One region of the Bradyrhizobium sp. OAE829 genome, then DNA from elsewhere that is predicted to be linked to it. Evidence: predicted binding sites of a transcription regulator. Region 1 holds the regulator's gene; the other holds the start of a gene.
What was found. The regulator LexA, encoded in region 1, represses DNA repair genes until DNA is damaged. The targets are predictions, from matches to a motif close to TGTTCNNNNTGTGTTCNG.
Positions count from the first base shown of each region.

Region 1 (7,958 bases):
CAAAGGCATCGTCCCAGATGCCGAGATCGCCGACCGTGCCGCAACCGCGGCGCTCGACCTTGGTCGACTCGACGACGACAAGCCCGGCGCCGCCGGCGGCAAATTTGCCTGAGTTCATCAGGTGCCAGTCGGTCGGAAAACCCTTCACGGCGGAATATTGGTGCATCGGCGGCACCACGATGCGGTTCTTCAGCTCGACGCCGCGGATCCTCACCGGCGAAAACAGCAGCGTGTTCGACATTGTTGTTCCTTGCTCGCGCCCTCTCCGGTTTCCCGGAATCCTGGGCATCGCTCTCCCGGCAAGCTGCCGGCGGATGCCTGTTATTGTTTTGCGGTGGTCTCGGTCTTGCTATCCGTTTTGGCTGCCTTCGGTTTCGCGGGCGGCTTGGCGGCAGCTTTCGGGGCGGCATTGTCGCTGCGCACGGTTCCCCAGGGATCGGTGCTCTTTTGCTCCGGAATATTGCCCAGCGACCGCTTGTAAGCCCGCTCGGCCTCCTTCTCCGCCGCGATATCCGATCGCGTCTTTTCCTTGTCCTCCTCCCCGTATCTTTGAACGGGTGCCTGCTGGGCCAACGCCGGCCCGGCCAGCAAGACCATCACAGCCACGATGCCAATCATTTTCATGCGATCACTCCCCGGACGTTCCTGGCAAACGAATAGCACAGCTCCCGCGCCAGCCTAAATGCTGGATTGGGCGGAAATTGCTCGCGAAAACGCGCATTTCGCCGGCTGCAGCCAGTCGTTGCCCAGAGCGGCCCAGTTTTGTAAACGTCTGGCATGAATGCCCCGCTTCTCCCCAACTCCGCCGACGCGCTGCTGTTCGATCTCGGACGCGTCGTGCTCGATATCGACTTCGGCAAGGTGGTCGCCACCTGGGCCGGCCATGCCCGCTGCGAGCCCGCACAGCTGGTCGAGCGGTTCTTGCCCAATGACGCCTGGCATCGTCACGAGCGGGGCGAGATCAGCGACGCCGAATTCTTCGCAGGCCTGCGAGTCTCGCTCGGTATCGGCATATCCGACGCCGAGTTCCTGGAAGGCTGGAACGCGATCTTCGCCGGCGAAATGCCCGATATATCAGCATCGCTGGCGCGCGCCGGACAACGCCTGCCGCTTTATGCCTTCTCCAACACCAACAACGCGCATGTCGTGCATTTCAGCCAGGCCTATGCCGGCGTGCTCGGCCATTTCCGCGAAATCTATTTGTCATCGACGATCGGGCTTCGAAAGCCCGATGCGGCGGCCTATGATCATGTCGTCAAGGCGATCGGTGTTCCCGCCTCCCGCATCGTGTTCTTCGACGATTCCGCCGCGAACATCGACGGCGCGCGGGCGCGCGGCCTGGCCGCGGTGCATGTGACAGGGCCGGATGACGTCGCAAAGGCGCTTGCCGCGCTGGGAATTTGAGAGGGTGTTGCCGTGGCCCTGATGCCGGTCGTTGATGCACTGGCCGCGATCCTTGCGGGCGCCGATCCGTTGGCGGAAGAAATGGCCGCACTCGACACCGCCTGGCATCGCGTGCTCGCGCGCGACCTTGCGGCAAAGCGCACGCAGCCGCCGCAGGCGATGTCGGCGATGGACGGCTATGCGGTGCGATCGACTGATGCCGCCGACCTCTCCGCGCGGCTGAGGGTGATCGGCGAAGTCGCGGCGGGCCGCCCGTTCGAACGCAAGGTGGGGCCCGGCGAAGCAGTCAGGATTTTCACCGGCGGGGTGATCCCTGATGGCGCCGACGCCGTCATCATCCAGGAAGACACGGCCGCCAGCGGCGAGCACATCACGATCACGGAAACCGCCAAACCGGGACGGCATATCCGCGCCGCCGGCGCCGATTTCCGCGAGGGCGATGTGCTGCTTACCAAAGGAAGCCACCTCACCGAACGCGATCTGTCGCTCGCCGCCGGCATGAATTATCCGGAACTCGCCGTGATCAGCCGCCCCAAGGTGGCGGTGCTCGCCACCGGCGACGAGCTGGTGATGCCGGGCTCGAGCCCCGGCCCCGGCCAGATCGTCTACTCCAACGGCTACGCGCTGCGCGCGCTGGCGCGGGCCGAGGGCGCCGAGACCATCGATTTCGGCATCGCCGCCGACACGATCGAGGCGACCACTGACGGCATCCGCCGCGCCCGCGCATCCGGCGCCGACATCCTGATCACGATGGGCGGCGCCTCGGTCGGCGACCACGACCTCGTCAAGCGCTCGCTGGAGGCCGAGGGCGTCGCCATGGCGTTCTGGCGCATCGCGATGCGGCCGGGCAAGCCGATGATGCACGGGCGCCTCGGGGCGATGCGGGTGATCGGCCTGCCCGGCAATCCGGTCTCGTCCTATGTCTGCGGTTTCCTGTTTCTGGTGCCGCTGATTCGCGCGCTGTCGGGCCGAAAGACCATCCATCACGCGCGCGAGACCGCCCTGCTCGGCCGCGATCTTCCCGCCAACGACCAGCGCGAAGACTATTTGCGCGCACGGCTCGAGCGGCGCGAGGACGGCGCGTTGATCGCGGTGCCGGTGAGCCACCAGGATTCGTCGCTGCTTGGAAATCTCGCTGCGGCACGGGCGCTTTTGATACGTCCGCCGTTTGCGCCGGCGGTGCCGGAAGGCACGCCATGCGAGTTCCTGCGCCTGCCGGAATGACGTATCGCGACGGAATGTTCGGGCGAACGCGGCGCGCGTTCACCTGAAATTAAGTGGTTGCGGAACATGTATCGAACATATAGTGTCCGTTCATGATTTGTTTCGAGAGCTAGTGTCTACAAACGGGAGTTTTGGACTTCCGAATTTGAGACCGCACTCGCAACCGAGAACCGCGAATCTGAAGAACCGCGAAACTGAAGATCGCGAAATTGAACGACCACGAACTACGACGCGCCAACCGGGGGATTGCTCGAGATGCTTACGCGCAAACAGTATGAACTTCTGCGTTTCATCAACGAACGGCTCAAGGAAGCCGGCGTGCCGCCCTCCTTCGACGAAATGAAGGATGCGCTCGACCTCCGCTCCAAATCCGGCATCCACCGCCTGATCACCGCCCTGGAAGAGCGCGGCTTCATCCGCCGTCTGCCCAACCGCGCCCGCGCCATCGAAGTCATCAAGCTGCCCGAGCTTGCGGGCGCCGGTAACGGCAACGGCCGCCGCGGCTTCACCCCAAGCGTCATCGAAGGCACGCTCGGCAAGGTCCGCGCCGCCAGCGCGCCCGCCGAGGACGACGGCAACCGTCCGGTCGCCGTTCCCGTCATGGGCCGGATCGCCGCCGGTACGCCGATCGAGGCGCTGCAGACCCGCAGCCACACCATCAGCGTACCGCCCGACATGCTCGGCTCCGGCGAACATTACGCACTCGAAGTACGCGGCGATTCCATGGTGGACGCCGGCATTCTCGACGGCGACATGGCGCTGATCCAGCGCAACGAGACCGCCGACACCGGCGATATCGTGGTGGCGCTGATCGACGAGGAGGAAGCCACCCTGAAACGCTTCCGCCGCCGCGGCGCATCGATCGCGCTGGAGCCTGCCAACACCTCCTATGAAGTCCGCATCCTGCCGCCGAACCGGGTCCGGATTCAGGGCAAGCTGATCGGGCTGTACCGGAAGTACTGAGGGCGGCCCGCGTCAGATGCAAGCCGCGTGCGGCATCGCAAAAAGCCCCGGCCGTCGACCGGGGCTTTTCGTTGTCCGGAAGTTGGTACAGCCTTAACCGTCGCGGTGCGCCTGCACGCGTCCCACAATTGCCCAGAACGCAGCAAAAACTGGCGGCGTGGCGCGCTGTTTGGTTTGAGGCTTTTGCTCAAAGGCGTGCGAACGGGGGGACGAGACGTGGTCAGCAATATGATCACCAAGATCACCTGGCAGAGGGCGGGCCTGGTGACCGAGCCGGGCCGCTACATGCTCCGGTTCGGCTGGCTGACAGTGACGGCGGAAGATCTCGCGATCTGGCAGCAATATCCGGAGGCCGCCTTCACGCTGGTCGCGCTGCCCGGGATTGCCGACGACGGAAGGGAGCAATTCCATCTCGGCGCCTTCGAACTGCCGCTGCCGCCGATGCCCGAAAATCCGCAGCCGCCGTAGCGCGTTTGTGATCGGGCACGCCGGCCTTTCCGTCGCACTATTGCCCAGAACGGGAATAGACTTTGCTCAAGTCCACTCTGATAGAGGCCAGCGCCTCGAGGGAGGCCGGGTCTCTATCTCTTACGAGGGAGCGATCCGATGTGTGACTATAGTTTGCACGCGATGGCAACGCGTCCTGCTGAGGTCGGCGAGACATTGATTTCGACCACCTTCCGCGGCACCTCGACCCGCGGCTTTGCCAGCGAACGCGATCCCGCAGTTGCGGTCTGCATGCTGCCCGGGACCGAACTGGCCTTCGCGCAAGACGTCAAATACGACAACCGCTGGATCTGGACGCGGACGATCGGTTTTCGCGTCGGCAAGTTCAACACCATTGATCCGCACATCAAGGAACGGCACCACGACGCAATCGAATTTCCCGACGGGAGCCATGTGCTGGTGACGCAGCTTTGCGAGGGCCAGCGCGTCACCGTGCTGCAATTGCCGGTGGTGCATCCGATTCCCGAGCGCGCGGCAACGAAGGCGGGCACGGCGACGACGACACCGCTTTCCACCGGTTGAATTCCGCGCCGCCGGTCGCGCCCCGCCGGGGAACGTGAATCCTTATTCCTCGGCCTGCAGGTCCGCTTCCGACGGGGTCGCATCGACCGCACGCGGCGCCGCACGGCGCGGCGCGAGGATGGTTGTCTCCGCGTCACCCTCGCCCGCGATCGCCGGCGACCATGGGCGATCGACGCCCCGGGGCCTGACGGCATCGATGGTAAATCCGCTGCCGCTTCGCCGCAGCACCATGGCGCCCTGCCGCCGCAGACGCTCCGCATCGATCACAGAAGCGCCGCACGCCGCAGGCGACGGTCTTGCAGTCACCAACAGCGCCGCGCGCTCACAATCATCCGCCAACGCTTCGGGCCGCAGCGCCAATGCCACGAACCCGCCACCGGCGCCCTGCGTCACGCAGCCGCTCTCGTCGCATGAGACGCCCTCGGTCAGCGAGGCATCTGCAGGCTTGCGCGCGTCGGCATCCGCCGCCAGCCATTCCTTGACAAGGAAGCCATCCCTTGAAGCTCCCTTGGCCGCGCGCATCAAATGCAGTTTGCCGTCCTGGCCGCGGACACCGACATTGCGCCCGTCGGCGGAGATCAGGATGTCCGGCTGCGGCACCCTCGCCGCCCACACCGCCGCCGCCAGCACCACGGCCGCGCCGGCATAGCGCAGCGGTGTTCGTAACAACCCAAGCAGGATGATGCCGATACTCGCCGCAATCAACGGGCCGATGCCGAACGCCGGCACACGGCCGACCGCGCCCGGCAAGGCCGCGACCCATTGCGTGACAACGATCATCCAGTCGATGCCGACGCCCATGATGGCCCAGAACACGCCGTCAAAACCAAAGGGCATCGCAACCAGGCCGAGCAGGCCCGCCGGCATCACCAGCGCCGAAACCACCGGCATCGCCGCGAGATTGGCGAGCACGCCATAGGGCGTCACCCGGTGGAAATGAAACGCCGCGTAAGGCGTGGTGGCGAGGCCCGCCACCAACGAGGCCAGCAGCAGCATCGTGATCTCGCGGCCGCCCCACAGCGCGACCTGCGCGGTCGCGGGTTGATCCGGCTGCGCGAACAAACGCGGCATGCCGAGCTGCACCAGCGCCACCAGTCCGAGGGTCGCCGCAAACGACATCTGGAAGCTCGGATGCACCAGCGCTTCGGGCGCGATGGTCAGGACAATGAGCGCCGCAACCGCAAGCGTTCGAAACGTGATGGCGCGGCGGTCGACCATGACCGCGATCAGCACCACGGCTGTCATGAAGAACGAACGCTGGGTCGCGACTTCGGCGCCGGAGAGCAACAGATAAAACGCTGATGCCGCGAGCGCCGCCACCGCCGACCATTTCTTGATCGCAAAGCCAACGTTAAGCGTCGGAAACAGCGCCAGCAGCGCCCGTACCGCAAAGAACACGACGCCCGCGACGACAGCCATGTGATAGCCTGATATCGACAGCACATGGCCGAGGCCGGAGATGAACATCGCCTCATTGACGGGCTCGGAGATCGCGTCGCGCCGGCCGGTCAGAAGCGCGGTCGCGATCGCGCGCTTGTCGCCTTCCAGCACGGTCCTGATCCGCGCATCGATCGCATCCCGCATGCCTTGCATGAACGCCGAATAGCGCAGCTTCCAACCGCCGCCATCCGGCGCCTCTACGGTCTTGATCGCGCCCATCACGAAGCCGGAGGCACCGATGCCGGAGAAGAACATGTCGCGGCCGAAATCGTAGCTGCCGGGCCGGAGCGGCGCCATCGGCGGCAACAGCCGCGCTTTCAATTCGACGAAGCTGCCGACCGCGGGCGCGGTACCCTTCTTGACCGACAGCCGCACCCGCTCGATTTTTGTCGCGTCGCGCGCGCTCTCCATCGTCACGACGCGCATGACAAAACGGTCGGTGCGCTCGCGGATGTCGCGGGTTTCGACAAATCCCGTCAGCGCCACCGAGAACATCGGCCGCGCCAGCACGCCATGCGCGATCCGCGCCGTCTTCCAGGTGGCAATCGCAAAGCCGGCGGCGACGGCAGCGATCATCACGGCAACCGGAAACATCTTGTGCCGCCGCAGCAAGAACGCCGCCGCGCACAGCGTAATGGCGGTGACGGCCGCGACCGACAGCACCGGTTCATGATCAGCGGCAAAATAAAAGGCGATGCCGGTGCCGAATGCGACGGGCACCCAGGGCAGCAAACGCCCCGCACCCGCCTCCGCGCGCGCCCATTGCCGCAGGGTCTCGATCAGCGGCGGCCACAGCGCAAGACGCTGGGGCGCGAGGCCGCCGACCGGCGCCGCCCCACGCGGCGGCCAGGTGCCGGCGTAGCCTCGCCTTTGGCCCGGCGTGTTGCCCTGCTCCGACATCAAGCTACCCACACGATACGCTCGCGGGGACAAAGCTACCGGAAGGTGTGAGGTGCCGGCTAGCAGAACGGAAGTGGAATATCGGGGAAAGGCGCCGCGCCGCTCATCCTGCCGTTATGCCGCAGAACGAGGTGGCGGGGCCTTGCAAGCCGTCGTCCGAACTTGGGTTGAGTGCGACAGCGACCCTGTCGTTTTTACCAGTACCAAAACGATGATGCGGGGCCGGAGCCCGGCTCCCCGTCCCTTTACCGCCTGTCGGGACCACTCACCCAAGCGGGTGATGGAAAGTTGATCGGTAAAGTTGTCTAATGCAGCTTGGCGGCACGCATTGAGTGTCCGCCGGTTTTCATTATTGCGCTTTAGCTGAATTTATTTTTTGCAGATTTGAGATGGCTCGGGAAATCGACAAGTTAGTTGTCGGGACTCGCTTCAAGATGAGTAAGCTAGGCGATGCTCGATGCCCCGAGCTCGCTAATCTTACCGGCATCGTTGTCGAAGTGAGCCAAAGCAACACGGGCGTTACCGTGTTGTTCGATGGCGCCAAAAGACCGACTTGCCTGCACAGGCAGTTCATATCCCCCGTGTCGGGTATTAGACCGGGGAACTATTCGGCTCGCTCTGAAAAAACGCGTGCCTGAACGCACAATAGCGCAGCTTCCACCCGCCGCCATCAGGCGCTTCCGCGGTACGGAAGTGGGATATCGGGGAAAGGCGGCGCGCCGCACATCCTGCCGTTATGTCGCAGAACGAGGTGATCGGGCCTTTTGCAAGGGCGTCGCCGGTGCCTCGCCGCGCCCCGTGCCGGCACTTCCCCTTGACATGCCGGCGCTCCACCGCCCGAATGGCAGGTAGCGCAAAAAGCGCGCGCCGCGGTGCAATGCCCGGCGCATCAAAAACAAAATGGGGAGGGTTTGCGAATGCTTCGCCAAGTAATCCGCGATGCCAAAAGTCTGGCCAGAAATGTTGCCCTTGCTTCGATTGCAGCCGTAAGCCTGCTC
Region 1 is NZ_JBEPOE010000001.1:517,328-525,285, forward strand. Features, by position in the region: gene ABIE49_RS02375 (NADH:flavin oxidoreductase/NADH oxidase) at 1-241, opposite strand, end outside; gene ABIE49_RS02380 (hypothetical protein) at 322-618, opposite strand; gene ABIE49_RS02385 (HAD-IA family hydrolase) at 778-1,404, shown strand; gene ABIE49_RS02390 (molybdopterin molybdotransferase MoeA) at 1,417-2,628, shown strand; gene lexA (transcriptional repressor LexA) at 2,884-3,591, shown strand; gene ABIE49_RS02400 (hypothetical protein) at 3,820-4,059, shown strand; gene ABIE49_RS02405 (hypothetical protein) at 4,198-4,620, shown strand; gene ABIE49_RS02410 (ComEC/Rec2 family competence protein) at 4,663-6,960, opposite strand; gene ABIE49_RS02415 (Bug family tripartite tricarboxylate transporter substrate binding protein) at 7,878-7,958, shown strand, end outside.

Region 2 (7,958 bases), 200 kb from region 1:
GGTTTCTGGAGCGGATCGCGGCGTCGATGGAGAAGCGGGAGAAGTAGGGCCGGGTACCGAAGCGTATTGCGCCGCGCGAGCGGCGCCACAAACCAGCCTCCTTTGGTATGAAAATGCGTTGCCATAACGCCGCCGCGCGCCTGCGCGGCCATAACGACCAAGAGGAAACGACATGAGGACGACGACCGCGAGGGTGGGGGCCGTAGTGGCGGCGCTGGCAGTCATGGGGGTAGCCTGGGCGCACGGGCCGACCCGCCAGAAGGTACGGGAATCGATCGAGATCAACGCGCCGCCGGCCAAGGTGTGGGCCGTGATCGGGAGTTTCCAGGACATGAGCTGGCTGCCGCCGGTCGGCAAGACCGAGGGCGTGAAAGGCAACGAGATCGAGGCCACGCGGCGGCTGACGCTGGCTGGTGGTGCGACCGTCGATGAGGAACTCTACAAGTACGATGCCGAGAAGATGACCTATTCCTACCGGATCACGGCCGTCGACGTGAAGGTGCTGCCGGTCACCAACTATTCGTCCACCCTGACCGTCACGCCCAGCGCCGACGGCAAGGGAAGCAGCCTGGAGTGGGCCGGCGCGTTCTACCGCGGTTTTCCCAACAACGATCCGCCGCCGGAGCTGAGCGACCAGGCCGCCGTGAAGGCGGTGAAGGGACTCTACAAGGCGGGCCTCGAGGCGCTGAAGAAGAAGGTCGAAAGCGGAAGCTGATCGTGCAGGCCATCGTGCTTGCGGCTGCGGTCGCCAGCATCGGCACGGTGTGGGCCGCCCGGGCCGAGGAGGCCTTCGTCACCAATCAGCTCAGCGAAAATCTCACCGTCGTCGACCTCGCGACGTCGCGGCCGGTCGCGACCATCGCGATCGGCGGCAAGCCGGCAGGGGTGGCTATCACGCCGGATGGACGCTTCGCCTATGTGACGAGCCCCGACGCCAAGGCGCTTACCGTGATCGATGCCGCTGCACGGCAGGTCGTCGGCAGGATCAACGTCGGCGGCGGTCCGCTCGGCGTTGCGGTGGCGCCGGATGGCGGCGCGGTCTATGTCGCGGACTGGTACGCCGCGGCGGTGCGGGTGATCGATCCGAAAGCGCAGCGCGTGATCGCCGATATCGCGGTCGGCGCGTCGCCGTCGGGGCTGGCGGTAACACCGGACGGGCGGCTGCTGCTCTCGGCGGACCGCGATGCCGACAGCGTCTCCGTCATCGATACCGCGACGCGCGAACGCCGGGCGGTCATCAAGGTCGGCACGCGCCCGTTCGGCATCACGATCGATGCGGACGGCCGGCGGGCCTACACCGCCAATGTCGGGTCGAACGACGTCTCTGTGATCGATATCGCCGCTGGCAGCGAAATCGGGCGCGTGAAGACGGGCCTGCGCCCCTACGCGGTCGCGCTCGCCCAGGGCCGCGGCTTCGTCAGCGACCAGTATGACGGCACCGTCAGCGTGTTCGATCTTGCAACGCTTGCGCCGGTCAGGCGCATCCATGTCGGCGATTATCCGGAAGGGATCGCGGCGACGGCGGACGGCAGACAGGTCATCGTGGCGAACTGGGAGAGCAACTCGATCAGCGTGATCGATGCGGTCGAGCTGAAGGTGACCGGTGAGATCAAGGTCGGCGACGGCCCGCGGGCGTTCGGGATGTTTTTGCGGCGGTAGGCGCGCTAATTGGCAATGGCGCACAGTTCTGGTTGCGTCTTGCAAAGCCAATACTAGATCCGCGCTCGTTGAGCCGGAGAAGGGCGGGGAGATTGCAAAGCGTGTGAGGCCGGCGGACGTGGCGTGGGGTACAGAGGAACGAAAGAGGCGGAATACGCTACGCTATTCCGCGCTACGAGTTTCGCGTTCTACTTCGATGCAATTTCTTGGCGAAGAGGCGCTAACAGTTCTAAAACAAGGCTATAGCCTTGGTGCTTGTCTTTGCTATTTCCAGAGAAAATGCCATCCCAATATTGTCTGTCGACGGAATATCCCTCGTTGAATTTTGTTTTCGCGAGAGTGACCAATTTTGATTTGGCTTCGGGGGCCTTCTCCTCGTTAGCGAGTGCAATTATTGCCGCCGCCTCAATTATTCGAGCAGATCCGTGCCAGTAATCTGATGAAATCTGAGCAAGCGATTTTTCTGCATCAGAATAGTTTCCTGCATAGAAGTAAGCTCTTCCTATGCCGTATGTGCGATCGCTTCGGGAGTCGTCTATTGATTTAAAGACGTCGAGTGCAGCATTGTATGCTTTCGTCTCTATCAGAGCATTTGCGTAATTGCTCGCGAACGTAGCGTTCTTAGGGGAAGCCGTGCGTGCTCTTCTAAAATATTGCACAGCCGATGGAAACTGGCCGCGATAGAATGCAATGCCTCCCTTGATGTTGAGAGCCTGTCCGTCCTCCGGTTCATTCTTAAGTATTTCATCTGCCGCTCGGTCGGCGTCTTCATATAGTCCTTGGCTGTAATTGCCCGACATTATCGCGCGTTTTGACTCGTCGGCTTTACGCAGCAACTCAGGAGGGTTCACGAGAAAGACGACGGCGAATACGCCGAGTGCGCCAGCTCCTCTCAGTGCGAATAGCTTGCCTTGTCCGATTTCAATGTTCAACATTCCCGGGATAACTGCGGCAACACCTGCGGCGCTAATTGCAGCTAGGACACGCAGAAAAAAGAACTGCCCGGGATCAGTAATAGGTTCAATGCGAAGTCCTGCATATGCGAGAATGCCGCAAAAGACGACGCCGAAGCCAAATGCCAAAAGGGTCTCAAGCGAAAGCCGAGGCTGTGTTGTCGCTTGACCCATTGTGATTATTTTCCATCGCCGCAGCATGGTTCCTGAGCAGGAGTAGACCCGTTCGGTCCAGCGGATGCGACATCCGGTATCAAAATCAACAAGGCCAGCAACAAGACGAGCCAGCGCATCGGGTGTCCTCCATGAAGTCCACAAACTAAGATGCAAGGTCGATAATAGCAACCTAAAGTGTCATACTTAGCGGCGAAGTTGCCTACGCTTAAGCTGCGTCATTCCGCCGCCTCGCTCGCTCCCGTACTCTTCCGCGGCTTCCCCGCCGCCCGCTTCAGCACCGGCTCCAGGAACTTGCCCGTGTAGCTCCGCGGCGCTTTCACGATGTCCTCCGGCGGGCCCCAGGCGACGATTTCGCCGCCGCCGTCGCCGCCTTCGGGGCCGAGGTCGATGACCCAGTCGGCGGTCTTGATGACTTCGAGGTTGTGCTCGATCACGACCACCGTGTTGCCCTGCGAGACCAGCTCGTGCAGCACTTCCAGGAGTTTGGCGACGTCGTGGAAGTGAAGCCCGGTGGTGGGTTCGTCCAGGATGTAGAGCGTGCGTCCCGTCGCGCGCTTTGACAGTTCTTTTGCCAGCTTGACGCGCTGGGCTTCGCCGCCGGACAGCGTCGTGGCCTGCTGGCCGACATGGATGTAGTCGAGGCCGACGCGGTGCAGCGTCTTGAAGGTTTCGCGGACGCGCGGGACGGCCTTGAAGAACTCGGCGGCTTCCTCCACCGTCATGTCGAGCACGTCGGCGATGCTCTTGCCCTTGAACAGGACTTCCAGCGTCTCGCGGTTGTAGCGCTTGCCCTTGCAGGCGTCGCAGGTGACGTAGACGTCAGGCAGGAAGTGCATCTCGATCTTGATGACGCCGTCGCCCTGGCAGGCCTCGCAGCGGCCGCCCTTGACGTTGAAGGAGAAGCGCCCGGGCTCATAGCCGCGCGCCTTGGCTTCCGGCAGGCCGGCGAACCATTCGCGGATCGGCGTGAAGGCGCCGGTATAGGTCGCGGGGTTGGAACGCGGGGTGCGGCCGATCGGCGACTGGTCGATGTCGATGATCTTGTCGATATGCTCCAACCCCTCGATGCGGTCGTGGGGCGCGGCGCCCTCGCTGGCGTTGTTGAGCTTTCGCGCGATCGCCTTGTAGAGCGTGTCGATCAGCAGAGTCGACTTGCCGCCGCCGGACACGCCAGTGACGGCCGTGAACAAGCCGAGCGGAATTTCCGCCGAGACGTTTTTCAGGTTGTTGCCGCGGGCGTTGATCACCTTGATGGTGCGGCGATGGTTCGGCGGCTTGCGCTCGGGGATCGCCACCGACAATTCGCCAGTGAGGTACTTGCCGGTCAGCGACTTCGGATTGGCCATGACCTCGGCGGGCGTGCCTTGCGCGACGATATGGCCGCCATGCATGCCGGCGCCGGGGCCGATGTCGAGCACGAAATCGGCCAGCCGAATGGCGTCCTCGTCATGCTCGACCACGATCACGGTATTGCCGAGGTCGCGCAGCCGCTTCAGCGTCTCCAGCAGCCGCGCATTGTCGCGCTGGTGCAGGCCGATTGAAGGTTCATCCAGCACATAGAGCACGCCTGTTAGCCCCGAGCCGATCTGGGAGGCGAGGCGGATGCGCTGGCTTTCGCCGCCGCTGAGCGTGCCGGACGAACGCGACAGCGTCAGATAATTGAGGCCGACGTCGAGCAGGAACGACAGCCGCTCGCGGATCTCCTTCAGCACGCGGATGGCGATCTCGTTCTGTTGGGCGTTGAGCGCCTTCGGCACGCTCTCGAACCATTCGCCGGCGCGGCGCACCGAGAGTTCGCTGATCTCGCCGATATGCTTGCCGCCGATCTTGACGCACAGCGCCTCCGGCTTCAGCCGGTAGCCGTGGCAGCCCTCGCAGGGGATGTCGGAGAAATACTTTGCCAGCTCCTCGCGCGCCCATTCGCTTTCCGTCTCGCGAAAACGGCGGTTGAGGTTGGTGATGACGCCCTCGAACGGTTTCTTGGTGTCGTAGGAGCGCACCCCGTCCTCATAGGAGAACTTGATCTCGTCGTCGCCGGAGCCGTGCAGGATCGCGGCCTGCGTCTTCTTCGGCAGGTCCTTCCACTTGGTGTCGAGCGTGAACTTGTAGAACTTGCCAAGCGCGGTCAGCGTCTGGATGTAATAGGGCGAGGACGATTTGGACCACGGCGCGATCGCGCCCTTCCGCAAGGTCAGCTCCTTGTCGGGGATGACGAGGTCCTCGTCGATGTGCTGCTCGACGCCGAGGCCGCCGCAGGCCGGGCAGGCGCCATAGGGGTTGTTGAACGAGAACAGCCGGGGCTCGATCTCGGGAATGGTGAAGCCGGATACCGGGCAGGCGAACTTCTCCGAAAACAGAATCCGTTCCGGGCCGCTCTTGTCGTGGATCTTTGCGGTCTTCTTGTCGGACTTCTTTTCCTCGGCGGCGCCCGCGGGCGCGTCGGCGTATTCGATCACCGCGAGCCCTTCGGCGAGTTTTAAGGCGGTCTCAAAACTTTCGGCGAGGCGCTGGCCGATGTCTGATCGGACCACGATGCGGTCGACGACGACGTCGATGTCGTGCGGGAATTTCTTGTCGAGAACAGGCGCCTCGGCGAGCTCATAGAAGCTGCCGTCGATCTTGACGCGCTGAAAGCCCTTCTTGAGGTATTCGGCGAGCTCCTTCTTGTACTCGCCCTTGCGGCCGCGCGCGACCGGCGCCAGCAGATAGAGCCTGGTGCCTTCCGGCAGCGCCAGCACGCGGTCGACCATCTGCGACACCAGCTGGCTTTCGATCGGCAGGCCCGTGGCGGGCGAGTAGGGCACGCCGACGCGCGCCCATAGCAGGCGCATGTAGTCGTAGATCTCGGTGACGGTGCCGACGGTCGAGCGCGGGTTCTTCGACGTCGTCTTCTGCTCGATCGAGATCGCCGGCGACAGGCCGTCGATCTGGTCGACGTCCGGCTTCTGCATCATCTCGAGGAACTGGCGCGCATAGGCCGAGAGCGACTCGACGTAGCGGCGCTGGCCCTCGGCGTAGATGGTGTCGAAGGCGAGCGAGGATTTGCCGGAGCCGGACAGGCCGGTGAACACCGCGAGCTTGTCGCGGGGAATCTCGACGTCGATGTTTTTCAGATTGTGCTCGCGCGCGCCGCGGATCGTAATCGCGCGCGTTCCCGAGCCGGCGTTGGTTTGGCGCTTCGCCCTCAGCACTTCATCCATATCGGCATTTCCAGGCGCGTGGAGGCGCGCCACGTTGGGCGCGCATGGCCTAGGGTAAACCTAAGCCGGGCGCCGATGGCAGAAAGCTGGAACGTAGGAAGAACGGCGCGGGATTTCCAGTGCTCGCAGCGAGCCATCAACGGTTTGTTTTGCAAGGAGTTGCCACGAAATCGCAATGGCAGCAGATGGCAGCGGAACCGCAACGCACATAAAACAAAAAGGCCGGCACTAGGCCGGCCTTTTCATCAAATCGGTTGGTGTAGCGAAGCTCAGTACTTCGCGATCACCGGGCCACCCCAGCGATAGTTGACGCGCACGGTGACGAGATCGACGTCCTGACTGATGCGTTCGCCGAAGGTGCCGCCAGCCACATTCGTGAAGGTGGAGGTTCGGTTCCCCATGAACAGATGATCGTATTCGACGGCGGCCGACCAGTTCGGGGCGAAGCCGTATTCGAGGCCGACACCGACCACGCCACCCCAGCGGTTGTCATCGTTGGACGAAGCGATCAGAGCGTTGCCGACCGTGGCATTGACGCGATAGCGATCGGCGGTCACAGCTGCACCGCCCTTGACGTAAAACAGGACGTTGTTGGCGGCGTAACCGACCTGACCGGTGAGCAGGCCGAACGCGTCGACCTTCGAGCGAATGGTCGTTCCCGCGCCAAAGCCCACGGGTCCAAGGCTCACGCTGCTGCCGCTGAAGTCGGCCCAGTTGCCCTGTCCTTCGACGCCGAACACCCACGTGCCGGCCTGCCAGCGATAACCGATCTGGCCACCGGCGGTGCCGCCGCTCGCATCGTGGCAACCTTCGCTGGCAACGAACACGCCCGCGCCATTCAAGGCGTCCCAGCACTTGCGGCTCGAACCCCAACCACCGTTGGCGCCGACGTAGAAGCCGCTCCAGTCGTAGATGGCCGCGATCATCGGGGGCGCCTTGGTGTAAGGACGCGCAGCGAGATCAGCAGCCGCGGCGGGAGCCGCGAAGGCAACGAGAGCAACCGTACCCAGCAAAAACTTCTTCATTTCAAACAGTCCCCAGTCCTTTGTCCGCTTCCCGTTGGTCCCGAAGCGTTTTCGTCCAAGACGCGAGCGCCGCGCCGTTGGATAAATCCATACGCCAATTCAACCGGAAATGCCGTCTCCGAAATGCAACACTCGCGGGCCAAGTGCGGACCCTTCAAGGTAATGATTTGTTTAGAATATCCGTCGCGCAGCTCCGGCTGGGCGCGACCCCTGGCACGGAGCAGATACCGAAATACCGGCAGGGCATGGATGACCTGAGGTTGCGTAGAACAAAACTGGAACAATGCCGCGGGCAATGCTATATGTGGATAACCGCTGGATTGCCGAGGGATCGCTAAGTCGGGGCGGCCATCGGGCGTATAGGGTCGTCTCAAATGTCCCTGATGCGGATGAGGCGGCCAATCGGGCGGCCCGTGCCGGCCGATTGCAGCGGTCGCGCAGCAGTTTTTTGGTACCGATTTTGAGTGGAGAGCGACGATGGCGGGAAGCGTGAACAAGGTGATCCTGGTCGGAAACCTCGGCAAGGATCCGGAAATCCGGCGGACACAGGACGGGCGGCCGATCGCCAATCTGAGCATCGCGACCTCGGAAACCTGGCGCGACAAGGGCACCGGCGAGCGCAAGGAAAAGACCGAGTGGCACCGCGTCGTGATCTTCAATGAAGGGCTCTGCAAGGTCGCCGAGCAGTACCTGAAGAAGGGCGCCAAGGTTTACATCGAGGGCGCGCTGCAGACCCGCAAATGGACCGACCAGAGCGGGGTGGAGAAATACTCGACCGAAGTGGTGCTGCAGGGCTTCAATTCGACCCTGACGATGCTCGACGGCCGCTCCGGCGGCGGGGGCGGCAGTTTTGGGTCGGATGATTCCAGCGGCGATTTTGGCGGTGGCCAGGCCACATCCGCGCCGCGCCGCGCGGTAGCCGCCGGTGCCGGCCGCAACAACGA
Region 2 is NZ_JBEPOE010000001.1:321,510-329,467, reverse strand. Features, by position in the region: gene ABIE49_RS01385 (hypothetical protein) at 1-47, shown strand, start outside; gene ABIE49_RS01380 (SRPBCC family protein) at 173-715, shown strand; gene ABIE49_RS01375 (YVTN family beta-propeller repeat protein) at 718-1,659, shown strand; gene ABIE49_RS01370 (tetratricopeptide repeat protein) at 1,848-2,786, opposite strand; gene uvrA (excinuclease ABC subunit UvrA) at 3,005-5,989, opposite strand; gene ABIE49_RS01360 (outer membrane protein) at 6,259-7,014, opposite strand; gene ABIE49_RS01355 (single-stranded DNA-binding protein) at 7,492-7,958, shown strand, end outside.
Region 2: the regulator LexA is predicted to act here: its motif matches at 6,077-6,094, upstream of uvrA (excinuclease ABC subunit UvrA).